DNA from 2 places in the Brevibacillus sp. FIR094 genome. Region 1 is predicted to be linked to the other one. Evidence: predicted binding sites of a transcription regulator. Region 1 holds the regulator's gene; the other holds the start of a gene.
What was found. Region 1 encodes CtsR, which represses protease genes until heat stress. Its sites were predicted from a motif close to ATGGTCAATAAAGGTCAAACA; they were not measured.
Positions count from the first base shown of each region.

Region 2: clpP (ATP-dependent Clp endopeptidase proteolytic subunit ClpP) is a predicted target of CtsR. The motif match lies at 2,693-2,713, and genes of this name have one in related genera.

Region 1 is NZ_JBEAES010000032.1:783-4,954, reverse strand. Features, by position in the region: gene ACQ5DJ_RS23110 (ATP-dependent Clp protease ATP-binding subunit) at 1-377, opposite strand, end outside; gene ACQ5DJ_RS23105 (protein arginine kinase) at 442-1,515, opposite strand; gene ACQ5DJ_RS23100 (UvrB/UvrC motif-containing protein) at 1,535-2,053, opposite strand; gene ACQ5DJ_RS23095 (CtsR family transcriptional regulator) at 2,070-2,534, opposite strand; gene ACQ5DJ_RS23090 (HAD hydrolase-like protein) at 2,723-3,409, opposite strand; gene ACQ5DJ_RS23085 (MGDG synthase family glycosyltransferase) at 3,439-4,172, opposite strand, start outside.
Region 2 is NZ_JBEAES010000061.1:7,103-11,274, reverse strand. Features, by position in the region: gene ACQ5DJ_RS29080 (gluconeogenesis factor YvcK family protein) at 1-179, shown strand, start outside; gene whiA (DNA-binding protein WhiA) at 188-1,135, shown strand; gene ACQ5DJ_RS29070 (HPr family phosphocarrier protein) at 1,185-1,442, shown strand; gene ACQ5DJ_RS29065 (hypothetical protein) at 1,561-1,743, shown strand; gene ACQ5DJ_RS29060 (H-type small acid-soluble spore protein) at 1,754-1,939, shown strand; gene clpP (ATP-dependent Clp endopeptidase proteolytic subunit ClpP) at 2,051-2,653, opposite strand; gene ACQ5DJ_RS29050 (hypothetical protein) at 2,785-3,006, opposite strand; gene ACQ5DJ_RS29045 (copper amine oxidase N-terminal domain-containing protein) at 3,223-3,690, shown strand; partial or broken gene ACQ5DJ_RS29040 (branched-chain amino acid ABC transporter substrate-binding protein) at 3,897-4,172, shown strand, end outside.

The DNA.
Region 1 (4,172 bases):
ATTCTCGCAGCAATGCCCTCTCCTTCACGAATCAAGCCAAGCAAAATATGTTCAGTCCCCACATAGGTATGACCCAGTTTGCGGGCTTCGTCCATCGATAGTTCAATAACCTTTTTGGCGCGAGGTGTATAGTTTGGTGTGTAATTACTACCGGACTGCTCTGTTCCTCGCCCGATTAACGACTCCACTTCACTCTGGATTTTATCGAGGCCAAGCCCAAGTGATTGCAGTGCCTTCGCCGCAATCCCTTCGCCTTCTCGAATAAGTCCCAGCAGCACATGCTCTGTCCCAATATCTTTGTGTCCGAGACGAACCGCCTCTTCCAGGGCAAGCGCCAGTACTTTTTGTGCTCGTTCTGTAAAACGTCCAAACATCATATCGTACACCTCCGTATAACCGTGTTTTTTCTCTATAGGTTAACAATTGCGTGATACCATTACGTTACTCTTGTGATTCTACTATGCGCAGACGTTCGCGGATCAGCCTGGCCCTTCTTTCGTCGCGTTGGTCCGGAGTGAGCTTTTGTCCAGCGTGGTGCTGTAAAAACCCTGGCTGTGTCGTGACTAACAGTTCGTTTAGGACCAGCGGAGATACATTAGGAATGATGCCTAGATCAATCCCCAGACGTACATCGGACAGACGCTGAGCTGCCTCCTTGGACTCTACCGTGCGAGCGTACATCAGGATGCCATACGACCGAAAAATCCGATCCTCCAAAGAAACCCGAGTATGCTCCAGCAAATAAGCACGTGCCACACGCTCTTGCTCAATAATTTGTCTAGCTACACCGTAGAGATTGGAAAGGATATCCGACTCAGACATCCCCAGTGTGACCTGATTGGATAACTGAAAAAGATTCCCTAGAGCTTCGCTGCCCTCTCCGTAAATTCCTCTAACGACTAGACCAACTTGATTAATTGCCTGTAAAATTCTGCTGATCTGCTGCGTCATCACCAGAGCCGGCAAGTGCAACATCACAGATGCACGAATTCCCGTACCCACATTGGTTGGGCAGCTTGTCAGATATCCTCGTGTTTCGTCGAAAGCGTAGTTCAAGTTTTTCTCAAAAATGTCGTCTAACTTCGTTCCTATTTCCCATGCCTCGTTCAAACGAAACCCGGGTAATAGTACCTGTATTCGAATGTGGTCTTCTTCATTAACCATAATGCTGACGGACTCATCTTCACGAAGTAATACGGCACCTTTGCGAGATTCCTCTGCCAGATGAGGGCTAATCAGATGCTTTTCAACGAGCACCCTTTTTTCTAACGGGTTAATTTGGTCCATTTGGATGACCTGAAGCTGATGCCTTTTGCGCATTGCCTCCGAATCGCTTACTTCCGTTACCTTTCTGACGACTTCCTCGCCCTGCGAGTCCGTTGCCATTAACGGAAAGGGGTGCTGGCGCAGGTTACGGGCGATACGCAGCCGTGTACTAATGACAATGTCGGAATCAGGACCTTCTCCTTTCATCCAATTGCTCCACGGGTTTTGCATAAACTGCTTTTGGGACATAACCAGCTAACCTCCCTTGCTACGATTGGGCCATTTTTTGTTCCAATGCTCGAATTCGATCACGCATTTCTGCTGCCTTCTCGAACTCTTCACTGGCGACATGACTTTGCAGCGCTTGCTTTAGTTGCTCCAGCTCTTTACGGATCTTCAGTTTGCCACCGGTACGCTCTGGTACTTTTCCACTATGCTGTGTGTTTCCGTGAATCCGGCGGAAAAGGGGGTCCAGTCGATCACCCAAAAAGGTGTAGCAATCACTACAGCCAAATCGGCCGCTTTTACTAAATTGAGAATATGTGAGTCCACATGTTTCGCATTGAAGCGGCTTATTCGTTGCCGTTTCGCGTCCATTCTTTTGCATGGGATCAAATTTTAAAAGTCCTGACAGGAGATTGTTGATGCTGAAGTTGTGAAAGCCGGTAAAGACGTCCCCTTTTTCATGAGCACACTGCTCGCAAATATGGTATTCGGTTTTTTCGCCATTGACGATTTTCGTCAAATGAAGTGTCGCCGGTCGTTTTCCGCATTCCTCACAGTTCACAACATCATACCTCCTTTTACTTCAACAAGATTGCTGCGATCATCTGCTTTAAAATATTTGCCCGCAAACGATCCCGCAATTCAGCTTCTAGCGTCAATACGTTTCGCGAGGTAGCGATTTTCATCAAGGTGGCTTCTCTGATGTTGACTAATCCTTCTTCTAATAGTCTTTCTACGATCGCGTTTCCCACGCTCTGACTAATGCTCTCACCAATCAGTTCTTCTGTTAGCAATTCCTGCAAGCGTGCTTTGCTGACAATCTGCACCTTGCGTATGCGAATATACCCGCCGCCCCCGCGCTTACTCTCTACAATGTATCCTTTTTGAACGGTAAAGCGCGTATTGATGACGTAATTGATCTGAGACGGCACACATTGAAAATGGTCGGCAAGCTCACTACGCTGAATCTCGATCAATCCATTGGGACTGTTTGTAATGATGCTTTTCAAGTGATGTTCAATGATGTCCGAGATGTTACGCAAGTCATCGCCTCCTATTCCTCTGTGTATGTTCTTATGAGGTTGCCTATTGACTTTGACTATCTTTGACGTTAATTATAATGGGTTTAGTGCGTACCCGCAAGTGTCCCTTACACATTCTAGTGTGGGCAAAAGAAGGTCGCTTGAAACTTGGACATGATCAACAAAAAAACCACTCCCTGAGGAATGGTTTATGTTTGTTCTTGTGTATTGGTGTCGATTGATGGCAAATGATTCAGTAGCTGAGTGAAGCTGGTAATGATGACATCTGCCCCATCAAGCTCGCCTGGTTTGGCAAAACCAAAGTCGCATCCAATGGTAAATAAACCGTTTGTCTTGCCTGCTTCCACGTCGGAGTGACGATCTCCTACCATGATGGCCTGCCCGATTTTGTAATCAGACAACAATTTTGCAACCAGGTCATTTTTGGAATGTGTACGGAAACGGCCGGCTGAGTACAGATCGGTCATCAGCGGCTTTAACTCGTATTCCTCACAAATGGCATCGATGTACTCTTCCTGCCCATTGCTTGCTACAAACAAAACAAATCCTTTCTCACGTAGCGTTTCCAAGGTTGATTTTACATCCGGATATAGCTCGGTCACTCTTTCTTTGAGTAACTGGATTTCATTATCTAGCAAGAAAGCGTCTGCTGAGCGAATGGCTTCTTCACTCGCGCCCGGTAGCAATTTGTCCCAGATCTGCTCAATCGTCATTCCCAGTACATTGATCAGTTCACGCTCGTCAGGGGTTTCCCCTTGCCATAGCCCTTTTTGACGAAGCTGGTCAAACGTTCGAATAAATGCGGGTGTCGACAACTTTTCTGTTTGCAGTAACGTGCCATCCATATCAAATAATATGGCGAATGGTACAGTCATGGGTTCCTCCATTTTGTCTGGCTAGGCAGCTATTCTACTTCTCCTGGCAACATATTCATATCATCCATGATAAACTCGGTAATTCGTTGTGCAGCATCTGGCTTCGAGATTTTCTGTCCCATTCTGCGCATATAGTCCACCTTGGACGGGCTATGCAATAGTTCATCGATAAAGTAAATCAATTGCTCCGACAGATTGGCATGTACCGCACATCCATTATTGAGCAAAAAGTGGCTGTTCCTCTCTTCCTGTCCAGGCAGAGGGTTGTAAATAATCATGGGTACCCGTTTACTCATTACTTCAGCTGATGTAAGTCCGCCTGATTTGGTGACAATTAAATCAGCCGTCTCCAAGTATTCGTGGAAGTTATTGATGAATTTTAGTGGAACGACTTCATGGCGATACGTACGGTTTATCACTTTATTGTACAGCTTGTCATTTGTCCCTGTTAACACAAAGGTTTTCAGAGGAATGTTAATCTCTTCTAGCCCATCTAATACCTTTTCCATCGAGCCGAGACCCAATCCGCCCCCTGAAAGAATAATGCTCTTTTGTCCAGGAGCGAGGCCTAGCTTTTGTCGAATCAAATCAGGGTCCAATGGCAAGCTGAATTTTTTCATGATGGGTATGCCCATCGGAATGAATTTTTGATGGTCCTGTCGATAAACATCTAACAGGTAATACAGTTGTTCATGGCCGATGAAGTAATAATTGATATGGTGATTAATCCATGAAGGATGGATGGTATAGTCAGTAATGATCG
Region 2 (4,172 bases), on a different contig from region 1:
GAGCAGCTCCTGTCCGATGTGACTTAAAGCAATTGCGCCAACTCGGTCTGCATGTGGTGGCGAGACCGTTAGTCACATTTGAGGATGGATACCTACGTCATGATGCACACGCTGTCAGCAAGCAGGTTGTGTCACTCGTCAAACGAAGACGGAAGTTGCTGAAGATAGAGAAGGAGTAGTGAAGTCGATGTCATTCGCCGCGCATACCAAAAAAGAGCTTACCATGACGGAGGGTGCCGATTGCTGCAGCAAGGCAGAGCTCTCATCCTTGATTCGGATGAATGGAAGTCTGCAGTTTGGAGCCGGACGACTGGTGCTGGATGTGACGACAGAGAACGCGGCGATTGCCCGACGTATTTATACGTTAATCAAGAGGTTGTTTCAGATACACGCTGAACTGCTGGTTCGCAAAAAAATGCGTTTGAAAAAGAACAACGTCTACATTGTGCGTATTCCGAATAAGGCCAATGAGATCTTGCAAGACTTGGGGATAATGGATCAAAGCCTATCGTTTATTCCAGGAATCGCTCCAGAGATCGTGAAAAAGTCCTGTTGCCGCGCTGCTTATTTGCGGGGGGCTTTTTTGGCGGGGGGATCTGTGAATCATCCAGAGGCATCCAGCTATCATCTGGAGATTTTCACTTCCTATCAGGATTTTTGCGAAGCATTGACCAAGATCGCCAATCGGTATAAACTAAATGCCAAGTGCATCGAGCGGAAAAAAGGGTATGTTCTCTATATTAAAGAAGGCGAAAAGATTACAGAGTTTTTGAGCTTGATTGGGGCTCATCAGGCGCTTCTGTATTTCGAGGACGTCCGAATCGTAAAGGACATGCGGAACTCGGTAAACCGATTACACAATTGTGAGATCGCCAACATAAACAAAACAGTGAATGCAGCCACGAGACAAATGGAAAATATTCAGCTCATCGATCAAGAGATGGGATTGGAGAATTTGCCAAAACGTCTGCGAGAGGTCGCGGAGCTTCGAGTGGCTCATCCTGACATCAATTTGAAAGAATTGGGCGAGATGGTGCCAAGCGGAATAGTGAGCAAATCGGGCATTAACCACCGCTTGCGAAAAATTAACGAAATCGCGGATAAAATACGAGAAAAACAAAATATTTCGATGTAGATGCATGTTATACTAAAGGATAATAGTCTACAAGTAAGGAGGTCCATTCATGGTTCAACAGCAGGTCGTAGTTCAGTTAAAGACCGGTTTGCAAGCTCGTCCAGCAGCCTTTTTCGTACAGGAGGCTAACCGTTTTGCATCGGAAGTATTCGTAGAAAAAGGCACCAAGAAGGTCAATGCGAAAAGCATCATGGGTATCATGAGCCTCGCAATCAGCTCTGGAACGGAAATTACCATTTTGGCAGAAGGGCCGGATGCCTCCCAGGCAGTCACCAGCCTTACGAATCTGGTAAGCAAGGAAGAATAGAGTTACGAGAGACACTTTTCCCTTATGGGAGGTGTCTTTTTTTGTTGTTGTCCATGTATCAATTCACTTCGGGCAGGGCATTTCTAACCATGTATATTGCATGAAGGAGGAATGAGATATGAGTAACCGTGATTCGTGCCACGAAGGCCGCGATTGCTTTGACATGGACATTGACCGGATGATTAACGAAGGACTAGGGGGCGGGATCGTTTCCGACCAGAACGGCCTGATTGAAGAAACGAGTGTAGACACGATGACAGGGGCGTCGTCAGCCAAGCAAGCCCTTGAAGATGAGCAATAGGGAGCCGCTTATGAATGTAACGAGAGCACAAGCCATTATGAGCTCCGACGACCATATCAAGGTAGAGTACGAAGGACAAGCCGTTTGGATCGATGCTGTAGACGAAAAAACGTCAACAGCCCGTGTGCATGAGGAAAAAAATCCAGGACATAGCCGGACGGTCTATGTCAGTCAGTTAATGGAAGTAACACCATGATTCATCGAGAAAGCCGAGCAAGCCAAGGTAAGTCTCTTGGTGTTTGCTCGGCATACAAAAAAACACTCGGCCAGTAGTCCAGGCACGAGTGCTTTTTTTACTACGTATCTCTTATTTTTTGGAGGACGATTCGGAAGTGATTACTTTGTCAATCAATCCGTACTCTACTGCTTCTGCGGCAGAGAGGAAGTTGTCACGATCGGTATCCTTTTGGATGCGCTCCAAAGGCTGACCAGTGCGTTCAGCCAGGATGGTGTTCAGATGATCACGCATCTTCAAAATACGTTTTGCGGCGATCTCAATATCGCTCGCTTGTCCTTGGGCACCACCCAATGGTTGGTGGATCATGACTTCACTGTTTGGCAGAGCAAAACGCTTGCCTTTTGCCCCAGCAGCTAACAGGAATGCTCCCATCGAAGCAGCCATTCCGATACAAATGGTGGATACATCTGGCTTGATGAAGTGCATAGTATCGTAAATCGCCATACCAGCAGTGATAGAACCGCCTGGGCTGTTTATGTACAAATGAATGTCTTTCTCCGGATCTTCCGCCTGAAGGAACAACAACTGTGCCACAACGATATTGGCTACGGTGTCGTTGATTGGGGTTCCCAGAAAGATGATGCGGTCTTTGAGCAGGCGGGAATAAATGTCGTAAGCACGTTCCCCGCGGTTCGTCTGTTCAATGACGGTTGGAATTAAATTCATATGCATCTAGTCTTCCTCCTCTCTTTGTAACAATATCATACACAAAAGGTCAATGAAGGTCAAACACATAAGTGCGCGCCCTCACTACCATGTTTGCCAAATTCCCTTTGTCTAAACCTACTCTAAAAAGAAAACATTCATTCCTTAGAATTCTCATCGGCCTCGGTCAAATCGACGGCGAGTTTCAGTGTGGCCTTCATCTTTTTTCCCTTGATGATCGTATACTCATCGACTTGTTTGGCTTGCAGCTGATTGATGGCTTCCGCCAGCTCCTGTTGATCTTTGTATGGTTCAATGGTCAATAAGCATTCTTCGTCACTGGCCTCTTGATAAATGAGAAAAAAACGTTCCCCTGCCATGGCAAGCCTCACTTTCGAAAGTTATCCACAATGTTATGCACAGGTTGTGCACAAAAACATTTGTTCGTGGGATATTTATTTTTTTTCCTAGTCTTATCATGTTTGGAGAGAGAATTACATAGGGAATGTATGGAAGAAAAAAGAAGGAAAAAGTTGTTTTGTGTCGAACTTTACAAAATTGGAATTCATTTCATGATTAATTGAGGGGTGTTTATTATGCTTCGCAAGTTTTCGACAATGATGCTGACAGCGGCTCTTCTAACAGGAAGTGTAGCGGCAACGGCTGCATTTGCCCAAACTGCTCCTGCTCCTGTACAGCAACAAAAAATCAAGGTTCAGCTAAACGGCAAGGAGTTCCCATTCCCACAAGAAATCGTTACTGAAAATGGTGTTGCGTATGTGAATGCGAGCACATTGGCGATTGCTTTGGGTGGTACCGCAGCATGGGATAGCACGACCAAATCTTTGTTGGTTGCCAAAGACAACCAGTACGCACTGCGTATGTACGAAAACAAAAACTTTGCTTATAAAAACGGCAAAGAAACCAGTGTAGCAAATCCGCCACGTCCAGTGACTGGAGCAGTACTCGTTCCTCTCGTATTCATTGCCCAAGAATTGGGTGCAAAAGTAGAGTATGACGCAAAAACGCTCACTTACAAGCTAAGCATTCCAATTAATTCCTAATATCTTCTCATTAAGAAAGCCACTTCTATTCGTAGAAGTGGCTTTCTGCCTCCATACTACACATGTACGCCTCTATAAGCAGACAGCGAGAGAGGTTATTTGATTGATTCTTCTTTTAATCATTTCTATTGCAAATTTTCTAAAATATCCTACAATAAGATTGTGATTCATAGTTTGCTCATAAATAAAGAGGGGGATGTTTTGCTATGAAAAAACAGAAATCATTGTCGATACTGGCTGCAACATTTGCTCTGAGCACATTGCTCGCGGGCTGCGGTGGAGGAACGGGAACTGGTGGACAAAGCGCGACACCACAGCCGAGCAACAATAGCGGAGGAAGCACGGGCGGTGCAAGCGGAGCTACTGAGAAGCTCGTGATTGCTGTAGTTGGTCCGATGTCTGGTCAGTACTCCGATTACGGAAGCACAGCAAAAGCTGGTGCTGAATATGCATTGAAAGAAAAAAAGGAGGCATTCAAAGCA